DNA from 2 places in the Vibrio sp. B1FLJ16 genome. Region 2 is predicted to be linked to the other one. Evidence: predicted binding sites of a transcription regulator. Region 2 holds the regulator's gene; the other holds the start of a gene.
What was found. Region 2 encodes MetJ, which represses methionine synthesis genes. Its sites were predicted from a motif close to TTAGACNTNTANANGTCTAA; they were not measured.
Positions count from the first base shown of each region.

Region 1: a site for MetJ is predicted at 3,204-3,223, ahead of metN (methionine ABC transporter ATP-binding protein MetN). Genes of this name have one in related genera too.

Region 1 is NZ_HG992749.1:754,307-761,898, forward strand. It holds gene KHN79_RS03400 (Zn-ribbon-containing protein) at 1-440, shown strand, start outside; gene KHN79_RS03405 (MetQ/NlpA family lipoprotein) at 533-1,342, opposite strand; gene KHN79_RS03410 (methionine ABC transporter permease) at 1,375-2,052, opposite strand; gene metN (methionine ABC transporter ATP-binding protein MetN) at 2,042-3,076, opposite strand; gene gmhB (D-glycero-beta-D-manno-heptose 1,7-bisphosphate 7-phosphatase) at 3,413-3,970, shown strand; gene KHN79_RS03425 (YitT family protein) at 4,038-4,640, opposite strand; gene glyA (serine hydroxymethyltransferase) at 4,986-6,236, shown strand; gene lipA (lipoyl synthase) at 6,613-7,578, opposite strand; gene lipB (lipoyl(octanoyl) transferase LipB) at 7,575-7,592, opposite strand, start outside.
Region 2 is NZ_HG992749.1:2,758,387-2,765,978, forward strand. It holds gene KHN79_RS12570 (PadR family transcriptional regulator) at 1-404, shown strand, start outside; gene metF (methylenetetrahydrofolate reductase) at 480-1,376, opposite strand; partial or broken gene KHN79_RS12580 (bifunctional aspartate kinase/homoserine dehydrogenase II) at 1,652-4,059, opposite strand; gene KHN79_RS12585 (O-succinylhomoserine (thiol)-lyase) at 4,070-5,233, opposite strand; gene metJ (met regulon transcriptional regulator MetJ) at 5,459-5,779, shown strand; gene KHN79_RS12595 (malic enzyme-like NAD(P)-binding protein) at 5,909-7,186, opposite strand; gene bfr (bacterioferritin) at 7,396-7,592, opposite strand, start outside.

The DNA.
Region 1 (7,592 bases), 1.1 Mb from region 2:
CCACTTATGTGCATACCTGTTCGCCGCTGCGCAGCGGAGAAACTCTGTTGCCAATCCCACTGTACCGCAATCAGCCAACGTTAAACGGCGACCATAAAGCGGTGATTAAGTGGCAAACCGAATGGCAGGCGTGTGATGAAATCCAGATGGCGGGCGGATGTCGTGCAGAGCATGCGGCGCTGCATGAGATTTGTGATGCTGACAGTGTGCTGTTCCGCCGCGGCTGGGATCTGCGTGGCCGGATTGAATACATCACTAAAATTCCGACTTACTACTACCAGTACCGTGTTGGAGGTCAGTCGCTTGAAAGCGAGAAAGCGCGTAAGTGTCCTAAGTGTGGCGGCGAGTGGTTACTCGACGAGCCTCTGCATGACATCTTCTATTTTAAATGCGATGACTGTCGGATTGTCTCGAACATCTCCTGGGATCATCTAAAATAACTTGTTAAATGTCGTTCTAGACAATAAATAGCAAAAGGGCTGATGTTTTCACATCAGCCCTTTTTGTTTCTGCATTCAGTTAACTAGTTGGATTACCAACCTTTAACTACACCGCCTTTGAATAGCTCTTTTGCTGCTTCGTAAACTTCTTCAGTCTGGTAAGCTTTTACGAAGTTTTGTACGTTCTCAGCGTTCACGTTCTCTTCACGCGCAACAACAAGGTTTACGTATGGAGACTCTTTGTCTTCAACGAATACACCGTCACGCTCTGGAGATAGATCGATAGAGCTTGCGTAAGTCGTGTTGATGATAGACAGCGCTACGTCATCTAGTGAACGTGGAAGCTGTGGTGCTTCTAATTCAATAATGTTGATATTTTTAGGGTTAGCAACGATGTCACGTACTGTTGCTAGCAGACCAACACCTTCACGCAGTTCAATCAGACCTTGCTGTTCCAGAAGAAGCAGAGAACGGCCCAGGTTAGTCGGATCGTTTGGTACTGCGATGCGAGCGCCATCTTGGATTTCGTCTACAGATTTCACTTGTTTTGAGTAGCCAGCAATTGGGTAAACGAACGTGTTGCCTGCAATAGCCAGTTTGTAGCCGCGGTCTTTGATTTGCTGATCAAGGTATGGCTTGTGCTGGAATGCGTTAGCATCGACAGAGCCGTCATCAAGTGCTGCGTTTGGCGTTACGTAATCCGTAAAAGTCACCAACTCAACATCCAGGTTGTATTTCTCTTTTGCAATTTTAGCAGCTACTTCAGCAACTTGAGCTTCAGCGCCAGCGATAACGCCAACTTTTACTTTGTTAAGGTCAACTTCTTTTTCGCCACAACCAGTCAGTGCTAAAGCGGAAGCGGCGGTAACAACAGTCAAAAGACTCTTAAGGCTAAATTTCATGTGTATCTCCTTATAATATGTAATTTTTATGCTTATCTGTGATCCACGCGGCGCACTACTGCATCGCCGATAGACTGAATAATCTGAACTAAAACAATGAGCATGACGACAGTGACAGCCATGATGGTGATATCGTAGCGGTGGAAGCCGTAGCGAATCGCAACGTCACCCAGACCGCCGCCACCAACTGTGCCAGCCATTGCTGAATAGCTGACTAATGTCACCAGCGTAATCGTCACTGAGTTAACAATAGTCGGCATTGCTTCTGGTAGCAGAACTTTTGTAATGATCTGTACAGGTGTCGCGCCCATCGATTGTGCGGCCTCGACCAAACCTGTTGGTACTTCAAGTAATGCGCCTTCGATAAGGCGAGCCACAAATGGAATCGCGCCTATAGTCAGCGGAACGATTGCCGCTGTTGTACCGATAAAAGTACCGACCAGCATTTTTGTTACCGGAATAATCGCAACCATCAGTACAAGGAAAGGTACTGAGCGACCAATGTTCACAATCGCCCCCAGAATGCTGTTGAGCTTGGTGTTCTCTAACAGACCACCTTTCTTCGTGATGTGCAGAATGACACCCAGAGGAATACCGATAGCAAAGCCAACAATGCCGGCAACGGCGACCATGTACACGGTTTCCCAGGTTGCACCCAGAAGCAGGTTGCTGTTAAGGCTTAGCCATTCTGAAACAGTATTAAAGGACATAACCAAGTACCTCTACTTTCACATTGTGCTCACGCAGATATTCAATCGCTGCGTTGTCATCTTCTTCATTACCAAACAGCTCTGCGACCATCATGCCGAACTTCACGCCGCCAGCGTAATCGAGATCTGAGCTCAGGATGCTGACATCAATATTGTACTTACGCGAAATCTGGGACATCAAAGGGGCATCAACCGTCGCGCCTGTGAACTCCATTCGAATTAATGGGTAGCTACCTTCAACACGGCTTGACTGAAGTCGAATCTGGTAATCTTCCGGGATTGAGAGATCCAAAGTCGAGCGAATGAATTCGTGCGCAAGCTCGGTTTTAGGGTGAGCGAAAATATCGCCTACAGTTCCTTTCTCAACCAGTTCACCACCACCGATAATCGCGACTTCGTGACAGATGCTCTTCACTACTTCCATTTCATGCGTAATCAGCAAAATAGTGATATTGAGTTCACGGTTGATCTTCTTTAGTAGCTCAAGGATAGATTGCGTTGTCGCAGGATCCAGTGCGCTGGTGGCTTCGTCACACAGCAGAACCTTTGGATCGGATGCTAGTGCGCGGGCAATGGCCACACGCTGCTTTTGACCGCCACTCAGATTGGCTGGGTAGCTTTCGTGCTTATCTTCCAGACCAACGAGTTGAAGGAGTTCCGTTACTTTATTGCTGATGTGCGCTTTATCTTTGCCGGCTAATTCAAGTGGCAGGGCAACATTATCGAAAACAGTGCGCGATGAAAGCAGGTTAAAGTGCTGGAAAATCATGCCGATGTTACGGCGCGTTTCAACCAGTTGATTTTTACTCAGCTTGGTTAGGTCTACACCATCAACGATGATTGAGCCTGAGGTCGGTGCCTCTAGCATGTTCACACAACGGATCAGAGTACTTTTACCTGCACCTGAAGAGCCGATTACCCCAAAGATAGTGCCTTTGGTGATATGTAGGTTAATGTCTTTCAGGGCAGGAATTTCTTTACTGCCTTGGTAGAACACTTTATTGACGTTTTTTATTTCTATCATGTTTCAACCTGCATAGAGATATGGGGTACTTCGTTGTCAAAAACGGCTTTTGACAGAACTTAATGTTGAGCTCTATCTCAATTTTCAGTTGATGCTATGGCTTAAGAAGGTTGAAGTCAATAGATATTTTTACGTCTAGACGTCTAAACGTTTCTGGGAGCGGATATACCAATACAAACGTTAATGACGGGTTTTAGGTTACACGTGCTTCAGCCCCCGATTTTAAACGTTTCATGGCTGATAAACGTGTACTTGGGGAGGAATGTCAAGCTAAATAGATAGTGTTGAAGCTTATAAGGTATGTAATAATCTGCTTAAACCCGAGTTAACAGAGATATACGTTTTGGCAAACCAGCTGTTTTTATCGATCGTGATGGCGTGATTAACGTTGATCACGGTTACGTTCATGATGAACATGATTTTGATTATATTGACGGTGTGTTTGAAGCGACGAAAGCGCTGAAAGATCAGGGGTACTTATTGGTACTTGTGACTAACCAGGCCGGTATCGCACGTGGTAAATACACTGAAGAGCGTTTTTTGTCTCTGACTCAGTGGATGGACTGGAACTTCGTCGACCACGGTGTTGAGTTTGATGGTTTCTATTACTGTCCACATCACCCTGAGCATGGTATTGGTGAATACAAACAAGATTGCGATTGCCGTAAGCCAAAACCGGGTATGTTCATTTCTGCTCGTGACTTCCTGAAAATTGACATGGAAAATTCCGTGATGATTGGCGATAAAGCGGAAGACATGATGGCAGCAGAAGCGGCTGGCGTAGGAACAAAGATTCTGGTTCGTACTGGCAAGCCAGTTACAGAGCAGGGTGAAGCGCTTGCTACTGTGGTGTTGGACAGCATTGCTGATGTGCCAGCCTATTTAAAGAAATAACATCGCACAAATATTCTAAAGGGAAGCACTTGCTTCCCTTTTTTGTATTCAATTTTAGCTAATGAAGCTATGACCCATATCTGACTGAGTAACGATGAGGCTTGTGATTCATCGCGAGTACCAAGTTCAGTGCGAACGCGCCTAACGCAGACAGGGCAATGATCCAAGGAGAAACGAAGAACATCGACGCCAATACAATAACGACATCGATCGCCATCTGACTCTTGCCGACGGAAATTCCGAATTTATCCTGGATGAACAAGCACAGTACATTAAAGCCACCCAGGCTAGAGCGGTGACGGAACAAGATAAGCATACCTAACCCCATCAACAGCCCACCTGAAACCGCACAATAGATTTCATTTACTGATTCTAATGAGATCAGTAAATAAAGGTGATCGGCGATAATTGAAACCAAAGCACCAGAAATAACACTATTGATTGCAAAATGACGACCGAAGCGTTTCCAGGCTAGCAGATAAAAAGGACAGTTAATCAAAAAGTACAGCACACCAAAGGTAAAAGGTGTAAATTGGCTGATAAGCAATGCCAATCCAGTTGTACCTCCCGTGAGGAGTTGAGCGGATTGGAGAAAGAAAACGCCCTGAGCAACCAAAAAGGTTCCCGTGAGAATTGCTATCCAGTCTTCTTTTAGTGAGTGTTTTTCCATCAAGGTTGCAGTCATCGGTGAGAATTAAGGCGGGCATCATAGTAAAAAGATGATCTTTTCGGTAGCTAGAGGCTTAAAATTACGGTAAACCTATGTAATTGTTGTTTTACAGGGTGTAAAGCACAAATTTGACAGTAATAAGTAGCGTTTGATTGGTTGTAACATCGATATGATATTTATTAATTGTCATCATGAAGAAACTGCATGAGAAAAACTTTAATTTTCTCTTTATGAGCTAGATCAAATTATGTAGAATGCGCGCCATTAGGGTGACGAAAACGTTTGCGCTCGGTCAAAAACAGTTTTTTTGCTAATTTCAGTACTAATCTGAGTCAGGAGATACAGATGCTTAAGCGTGATATGAACATCGCAGATTACGATGCGGAACTGTTCGCAGCTATCCAGGAAGAAACTCTTCGCCAGGAAGAGCACATTGAACTTATCGCTTCTGAAAACTACACAAGCCCACGTGTAATGGAAGCTCAAGGTTCTCAGCTAACGAACAAATACGCTGAAGGCTACCCAGGCAAGCGTTACTACGGCGGTTGTGAATACGTAGATAAAGCGGAACAACTAGCTATCGATCGTGCATGCAAGCTATTCGGTTGTGAGTACGCGAACGTACAGCCTCACTCAGGTTCTCAGGCAAACAGTGCAGTTTACATGGCGCTGCTAAACCCTGGTGACACAGTTCTGGGCATGAGCCTGGCTCACGGTGGTCACCTGACTCACGGTTCTCCGGTAAACTTCTCTGGTAAGCACTACAACGTTATCCCTTACGGTATTGATGAAGCGGGTCAGATCAACTACGACGAGATGGAAGCACTTGCGCTTGAGCACAAGCCTAAGATGATCATCGGTGGTTTCTCTGCTTACTCTCAAATCGTTGACTGGAAACGCATGCGTGAAATCGCAGACAAAGTAGGCGCTTACTTGTTTGTTGATATGGCACACGTAGCGGGCCTTATCGCTGCGGGCGTTTACCCAACACCGGTACCACACGCTCACGTAGTAACGACAACGACGCACAAAACACTGGCAGGTCCACGTGGTGGTCTGATCCTGTCTAACGCTGGCGAAGACATGTACAAAAAGCTGAACTCAGCAGTTTTCCCTGGCGGTCAAGGTGGTCCTCTGATGCACGTTATCGCTGGTAAAGCAGTAGCGTTCAAAGAAGCAATGGAACCTGAATTTAAAGAATACCAGGCTCGCGTAGTTCAAAATGCGAAAGCAATGGTTGGTCAGTTCCAGGAGCGCGGTTACAAAATCGTTTCTAACGGCACAGAAAACCACCTGTTCCTAGTTGATCTGATCGACAAGAACATCACTGGTAAAGAAGCTGACGCAGCACTAGGTGCAGCGAACATCACAGTAAACAAAAACTCAGTGCCAAATGACCCACGCAGCCCATTCGTAACGTCTGGTATCCGTGTTGGTACTCCAGCGATCACTCGTCGTGGTTTCACTGAAGAGAACGCTAAAGAGCTGGCGAATTGGATGTGTGACGTGCTTGATAACATCGACAACCAAGAAGTTATCGAAGCGACAAAACAGAAAGTTCTAGATATCTGTAAGCGTCTGCCTGTTTACGCATAATTGTTCTGCCTGATTCGCTCTATTTCTGCGTCAAAGGTGCTCATTTACAGTTGTAAACTGCGCGCCTTTTCCTTGAACTAGAAACGAATCAGTTTGAAAATACCAAAGGTCCTCAATTGAGGGCCTTTTTATTTTTCTGGCGTTTGGATTGAGTTTGTTATTCCGACGAGCCTAGGCGAGATCAGGAATCTTGTTACGGCACACTCTTTTACTCAAAGTCTCACCCAAAGTCATCAGTACTCTGAAAACAGATTCTGAATCACGCTCGTTCCTCGCTGTTCAGAATGACGGTGGTAGAATGGCTTTTTATCATCATTTATCAGATACAAAAAAGGTTGGCGAAGTGCCAACCTTTCAGTAATTGAGAACCAATTGGTTATTTGATCTCGATACCCTGTGCCTGCATGTCGGCGTGGTATGAAGAGCGGACAAATGGGCCACACGCTGCGTGTGTAAAGCCAAGCTCCAGAGCGATCTCTTTCAGCTCGTCAAACTCTGATGGCGGAACGTAACGTTCTACTGGCAGGTGGTGACGGCTTGGTGCCAGGTACTGACCAAGTGTCAGCATAGTCACGCCATGTTCGCGAAGATCTTTCAGAACTTCAACGATCTCTTCCTTTGTCTCGCCAAGACCCATCATCAGGCCTGATTTAGTCGGTACGTCTGGGTGCTGCTCTTTGAATTTCTTCAGTAGTTGCAGAGACCACTTGTAGTTCGCACCCGGACGAGCTTTACGGTAAAGACGCGGCGCAGTTTCCAGGTTGTGGTTGAACACATCTGGCGGGTTATCTTTCATCAGATCCAATGCAACGTCCATACGACCACGGAAGTCAGGAACCAGAGTTTCAATCTTGATGTCAGGGTTCAGCGCACGGATCTCGCGGTTACAGTCAGCGAAGTGCTGTGCACCGCCATCACGTAGATCATCACGGTCTACTGAGGTGATTACCACATACTTCAGCTTCATATCTGCGATAGTTTTCGCTAGTTTTTGCGGCTCTTCTGCTTCAGGAGGCAGAGGACGGCCATGAGCAACATCACAGAAAGGACAACGACGGGTACAGATTGCGCCCAGGATCATAAAGGTAGCAGTACCGTGGTTAAAACATTCCGCTAGGTTAGGGCAAGAGGCTTCTTCACATACAGAGTGAAGCTTGTTCTTACGCATTGCTGCTTTGATATCTTGAATTCGCTGGCTGTCGGCTGGTAGCTTGATCTTCATCCAATCAGGCTTACGCAGGACTTCTTTCTGCTCTGTAGGCATGTTCTTTACAGGAATCAATGCCATTTTGTCGGCGTCACGATATTTAACGCCTTTTTCCATCTGGATTGGTTTGCTCATGCTTTATTACCTTG
Region 2 (7,592 bases):
AAATGGCTGAGAAAGAACTGGTTACTTGCGTACTGGAGCCTCAAGAGGGTAAACCGGATCGTAAGGTATACTCCATCACAGATGCCGGGCGTAGTGCACTAGGTGAATGGTTTGACCAACCAACGGCACACCCAACAGTTCGTGATGAGTTCTCCGCAAAACTAATGGCTTGCGCGGTGCAACCTGCTGCACCTTTCCGTGAGCAACTGTCTGAACTGGTTGAAGAGTCACGCAAACTGGTTTCACACTACAAAGAAATTGAAGCGGCATACTACGCTACGCCGTCGACTCTGGATAAACAAGCACGTCTGGAACGCCTGACGCTACGCCGCAACCTACTATTGCGCGAAACGTGGATTACCTGGGCAGAAGAAGTGCTGACTGAACTTGAAGTTATCGGCTAAAAAGTTTCAGTTTATTCATACAATATATCGAAAAAAGGCTTGCCAGATGGCAAGCCTTTTTAATATCTGTTCGACTTAGACGGCAATCTGAGGTCGCACGCCTAGTGTGTGGCATAATGCGTAAGTCATCTCAGCACGGTTTAGTGTGTAGAAGTGGAAGTCTTTCACCCCTTCACGGCTCAGTACACGAACCATATCAATCGCCTGACTCGCGCCTACTAACTGACGAGTAACCGGATCATCATCCAGGCCCTCAAATTGTCGGCTCATCCAGCCCGGAACTTTAACGTTGTTCTGCGCGGCAAAGCGGGATGCCTGCTTAAAATTAGACACAGGTAAAATGCCCGGTACGATTTCCACATCGATACCGGCTGCAACACAGCGGTCACGGAAACGCAGGTAAGACTCGACATCGAAGAAGAACTGGGTGATCGCCCGGCTTGCACCTGCATCAACCTTGCGCTTCAGGTTAAGTAAATCAGCCTGTGCGCTTTTCGCTTCAGGGTGAACTTCAGGGAAAGCCGCTACCGAGATATCAAAATCATGACGCGATTTAAGTAACTCGACCAGATCAGAGGCATACATGTCAGGAGCACCACCGCCAGGAGGAATGTCACCACGCAGTGCAACGATATTTTCTATACCGTTGTTCCAGTAGTCATCCGCAATCTCAATTAACTCGTCGCGAGTCGCATCAATACAGGTTAAGTGCGGTGCCGCAACTAAGCCTGTTTCTGCTTTGATTTCTTTGATGATGGAGTGTGTTCTGTCACGCTCACCCGAGTTCGCGCCGTATGTCACAGAAACAAACTTAGGTTGAAGTGTTTTCAGACGGTGCACAGAGTTCCACAGTGTCTCTTCCATTTTTTCGCTGCTTGGCGGAAAAAACTCAAACGAAACATTAATGTTATCTGACAGCTCAGCGATATTCTGGTTTAAGGCATCAATGTGGCCTGCGTGCGTGTAACCCATCTTACTCTCCCTGTGGCAACCGCCACCAAATCAAATTTCGCGAATCGACGTTTAGACGTCTATATGTCTACAGAATGAATTGAATACGATTTAATGTCAACCTTGTGATTATGAATTTTTTTCAAGTTAATAATGAGGATAACTCAAGTTGATATCCGGTTCATATTTACCCGCTAGACATCTGATGAAATACAGGCTTCAAAACTAAGTATGGCACTGAGAGAGGAATAAAAAACCCCGGATGGATACCGGGGTTTTGGAAGTTCCTGAGACTTTTAAAACAGCCCCGCTAGGCGGTTAAGATCAGATTGAATTGCACCTGCCGTGACTTCCCGCCCTGCACCCGGGCCACGGATCACTAGCGGATTATCCCTGTACCACTTGCTTTCAATAGCAAAGATATTGTCACATGGTAGCAGGTTAGCCAGCGCATCCTCCCGCGACAACGCTTCGATACCGACGGTCGCTTTGCCATCTTTTTCCAAACGGGCCACATAGCGAAGTACTTGATCGTTTCTCTGAGCTTTGTTTAAGCGATTTGCAAGGTTTGGCTGAGCAAGTCTGCATTATCGAAAAACTCATCCAAACTCAGATCACGCAGCTCTTCAGGCACCAATGATTCTACTTTTATACTTTCCGGTTCGATATCGAGACCAGACTCACGAGCCAGAATCACCAGTTTACGCATCACATCCGAACCATCGAGGTCAGATCGGGGGTCAGGCTCGGTTAAGCCTTGTTGCCAGGCTAAATCAACCAACTCGCTAAATGGTACTGATCCATCAAACTGCTGGAACAGCCACGAAAGCGTGCCGGAAAATACCCCCGAAAGTGCGACGATTTCATCACCACTCTCACGCAGGTCGCGGACGGTATGGTTAATTGGTAATCCCGCGCCTACTGTTGCATTGTAAAGCCAGTGACGACCAATCTTTGCAAAAGCATCCTGAACCTGATGGTAGTATTCGCTGTCCGCCGAGCCTGCCACTTTGTTCGCAGAGATTAAGTGGATGCCCTGCTGAGCAATATCAACGTAACTGCTTGCCAGCTCTTTACTTGCGGTAACATCAAGGACAACGGCCTCGTCGTATTCCTGAAGAGCGCCAAGACGGGTCAGCCAGGCACCGTCATTCTCAGTACTTTCATCATTGAATCGCGTGGAAACGCTGTTTGCATCAATGCCCTGCTCATCAAACCAGTACTTCTGACTATCAACCACGGCGACCAAATCGAAACTCATGCCATGACGCTTTTCAAGCTCACTTTTCTGTGTAGCAAACAGATTTAGCCAGCTCGACCCGATGTTGCCTTTACCACATAATGCAACCGCTACGCGTTTTTGTGCCTGAAAAAGCTGGCTGTGAATGGTTTGAACCAGTTCCTCGGTATTGGTGCGACGCAATACCGCCACCAGACTCAAGCCCGACTCGGTTTCAGATATAAACTCTACCGGCAAATGTTTTAGTTTTTGCTGGAAACCAAAGCAGTGATTAGCATTAGTGGTCACACCCGCACCTACGGCGGCTAACAAAGAATACCCCTCTGCCAGAGTAATATCCGCCTCTGACAAAGATGCCTGCAGATACTTGAGTGCACCACCGGCGATCTCTGCCGTGTACGCCAGTCGTAGTATGTGTTGTTCAGACTGCACCTCAAATGCGAGCGGCTCCAACTGAGCACGTTTAAGAGATTCGAGCACATCAGTCTGAGTTTTTTCAAAATCATGTCCGTGTGCAAACGAAAGCTCTACCAGCAAGACCTCATCAAGCGACGTGATGATTTTCGCTCCGCGACCAGATGCCAGTACACGTTCAATACGAGTCGAACCTGACTCTGGCTGGTAACTGCACTTGAGGCTCAGATCCATTGCACTTTGAGCCACTGGCTGAAGCGTTCGGCTGTGCAAGACAGGAGCCGCCAGGCGGGCAAGTTCACTGGCTTCATCCAAACGTAAAAGCGGTAATAGACACGCATCAGAGACTAAACGCGGATCGGCACTGTAAACACCGGCCACATCACTCCAGATAGTCACTGTACTGACCTCAGCAAGCGCACCAATTACCGTCGCAGAATAGTCTGAACCATTACGGCCAAGCAGAACAGTCTCACCTTGCTCGTTCTGTGCCATGAAACCTGTGATGATCACTCGCTTGTGGCTATGCTGCGCGAGTGTTTCTTTAAGAAGCGGGTACGAACGAGCACGGTCGACTTCAGGCTGAGTGCCGGCTTCCGCACGTAAGAATGTACGAGCGTCTTGCGCGACGGCCGGGATATCCTGCTGGCTCAGTAATGCCGCCAGTAAACGTGAAGACCATACCTCTCCGTGGCCTAATACCGCCGCTTTTTGCGCGTCGGTCAGAGGGGAAGTTAGCTCAGCCAATGTACTGAACTCGTCATTCAACGAAGCAAGCAGTTGTTCCTGAACTTCACCTTCTAGCAGGTCTTCAATCAGACTGCTTTGAAACAGTCGCAAGTTATGCAGAGCTTCATGGGCAATCCGGCCATCTTTGTCTAAGCCTTCCAGAAACTCAATTAAGTGGTTAGTCGTTTTACCTGCTGCCGATACCACTACCAAATCATTTTCTTTAGAGTACTCTTTGAGAATACCCGCTACACGTAAGTAGCACTCCGGGTTTGCCAGGCTGCTACCGCCAAACTTATGTAGCTGACGTAGTACAGTCATCAGTACTCTCCTATTGCTGTGCAGATTTGGTAAAGGCTTGTTCAAGGTCAGCGATCAGATCTTGCGCATCTTCCAGTCCGACAGAAAGGCGCAGCAATTGCTGAGAGACGCCAGCTTCTGCCAACGCTTCCTCACCCATCGCACGGTGTGTCATTGATGCTGGGTGACATATCAGGCTCTCTACCCCACCAAGTGACTCAGCAAGAGAGAATAACTGCAGCTCTTTAACAAACGCTTTGAGCTGCTCAATTGAGCCGCCAAACTCAAAACTCAGCATTGAACCAAAACCAGATTGCTGCTTCTTAGCAATCTCATGTCCCGGGTGTTCTGGCAGACTCGGATGATAAATTTTTGCTACTAAAGACTGTTTCTTCAGGTAAGCCAGCACTTGCTGGGAGCTCTCTTCATGCACTCGCATACGTGCGCCTAAAGTACGGATACCTCTTAGCGTCATGTAGCTATCAAATGGTGTGCCTGTCGCACCAATGCAGTTGCCCCACCACGCCAGCTCTTCTGCATGCTCTTGTGTTTTGGTGATCACCACCCCACCAATCACATCTGAGTGACCATTGATGTATTTTGTCGTGGAGTGAATAACGAAGTCGGCCCCAAGGTCTAAAGGCTTTTGGTACACAGGTGTCAAAAAAGTATTGTCTACCGCGACTAAGGCACCAATTTGTTTTGCTTTTTCACATACTGCAGCAATATCCACCACACGAACCAGAGGGTTCGAGGGGGTTTCTAACAAAATCAGTTTTGGCTTTTGCGCCAATGCGGCATCAAGTGCCTGCTCGTCAGATTGATCAACAAACAGTACCCTGAAATCGCCTTTGTTAGAGCGGGTGTTGAACAGACGGTAAGTACCGCCGTAGCAATCATGTGGCGCTACAATCAGGTCATCAGGACCAATAAACGCAGAAACCCACAAGTTCAGTGCTGACGTACCGCAGTTAGTGACCACAGCCCCTTTACCTGACTCTAACTCAGACAGAGCACTTTCCAACAACCCTCGGTTCGGATTACCTGAACGGGTGTAATCGTACTTTGGAACTTCCCCAAATGCAGGAAAGCCGTAATTTGTTGAAAGGTAGATAGGTGGTACGACAGCATGATATTGAGTATCAGATTCTATGCCAGTGCGTACAGCAATGGTCGCGGGCTTGCGGGTGCTCATGGGTGTATCCTTTCACAAGTGGTGACTTCTAAATAGGAATGCGCTATACCTGAACTATCAGATTCAATGAATTGCACATTTCCCTCACTATTCTTGTCACTTTACTCGTCTATTTTTGAGACGTCAACACTTCTAGACGTCTATATGTCTTTGCTTATGGCAGTAAATGCAGCTAAAATCAGCAACTCAATTATTTTTAACCCATTACAAATATGAAGGTACGCAATGGCTGACTGGAATGGCGAATACATTAGCCCGTATGCTGAGCATGGAAAGAAAAGCGAACAAGTAAAAAAAATCACTGTATCTATCCCGCTGAAAGTTTTAAAAGTGCTAACTGATGAGCGTACTCGTCGTCAGATCAACAACTTACGCCACGCAACCAATAGCGAACTGCTATGCGAAGCATTCCTGCACGCGTATACAGGCCAGCCGCTTCCAACGGATGAAGACCTTCGTAAAGATCGCCCAGATGATATCCCGACAGAAGCGAAAGCGCTGATGACGGAAATGGGTATCGAATTTGAGTCATTTGACGAAGAGTAATTAGCGTCAAAACGAATCTAACGAATGGTGATTCAGATTCTGGGACCAAAATGACATAAAAAAATGGGACGCCATCGCGTCCCATTTTTTGTACATGTTTTACAACAGCTAATTACTCAGCCATATTGATCACGCAGACATATAGTTTTCCGGCATTTCAATACGAGCAACACCTGAGTCAACAGCAGCTTGAGCGACCGCTTTTGCAACACGTGGCAGCAGACGGGCATCCATTGGTTTAGGAATGATGTAGTCAGAGCCAAACTCCAGCTTATCTACACCTGCCGCTTTCAATACCGCTTCCGGCACTGGCTCTTTAGCCAACTGACGAATAGCGTCAACCGCCGCCAGTTTCATTTCATCATTGATTTCACTTGCCCGGACATCAAGCGCACCACGGAAAATGAATGGGAAACAAAGCACGTTGTTAACCTGGTTCGGGTAATCACTACGTCCGGTACCCATAATAAGATCATCACGCACTTCATGAGCAAGCTCTGGCTTGATTTCAGGGTCCGGGTTTGAACACGCAAAAACAATTGGTTTGTCTGCCATTAACTTCAGAGCTTCGGCTGGTAAAAGATTCGGACCAGAAACACCAAGGAACAGATCCGCACCTTCAATCACGTCCTCTAAAGTACGCTTATCAGTGTTGTTCGCAAACAACTGTTTGTACTCGTTTAGATCGTCACGACGCGTATGAATTACGCCTTTACGATCCAGCATATAAATCTTTTCACGCATTGCACCACACTTGATCAGCAGTTCCATACAAGCAACCGCTGCAGCCCCGGCACCCAGACACACAATAACCGACTCTTCGAGTTTCTTACCTTGCAGCTCGATGGCATTGAGCATACCTGCAGCCGTAACGATAGCTGTACCGTGCTGGTCATCATGGAAGACAGGAACGTCACAGCGCTCAATAAGACGCTTTTCAATTTCAAAACAGTCCGGTGCCTTGATATCTTCAAGGTTGATGCCACCGAATGTATCAGCAATGCTCGCTACGGTATTAACGAACTCATCAATAGTGCGGTGCTTTACTTCAATATCAATTGAATCCAGGCCTGCAAAACGCTTAAACAGTAACGCTTTACCTTCCATAACTGGTTTAGAAGCAAGAGGACCAAGGTTACCCAGACCAAGAATAGCAGTACCGTTAGAAATCACGGCAACCATGTTACCTTTCGCGGTGTACTTATAGACATTATCAGGATTTTGCGCGATTTCACGTACAGGTTCGGCAACGCCAGGGCTGTATGCTAATGCAAGGTCACCTGCGGTTTCCGCTGGCTTAGTTAACTCAACAGCTATTTTACCCGGGGTTGGGTAAGCATGGTAATCAAGAGCTTGTTGACGCTTTTCTTCTTCCGGAGTTACTGCTTGGCTGTTCTCTTCAGACATGGGGGTCTCTTTTTTTATTTTATAGGTAAGGGGGAATAAATTCTAAATGATAGAAATCAATCTTCATAGATAAGAATGCGAGCAATATCCTTAAAATGAATGACAATAAAAGAGATTAGACCAGATAAACAGGAAAAGCACCTAACTTTTAAGTCAGGTGCACTACTCTAGGGATTGGTGAGGACTTCTAACTGATTGGGAGCTAGAGATTATTCGTCGTCATCTTCATCAACATACTGTGATTGCAGATAGTTGGCGATGCCGGACATTTCGATCAGACCCAGCTGAGTTTCCAGCCAGTCGACATGCTCTTCTTCATCTTGAAGAATATCTTGAAACAAATCACGGGAAACATAATCGCGAATATCTTCCGAATAAGCGATTGCGTCTTTGAGATCTGGGATAG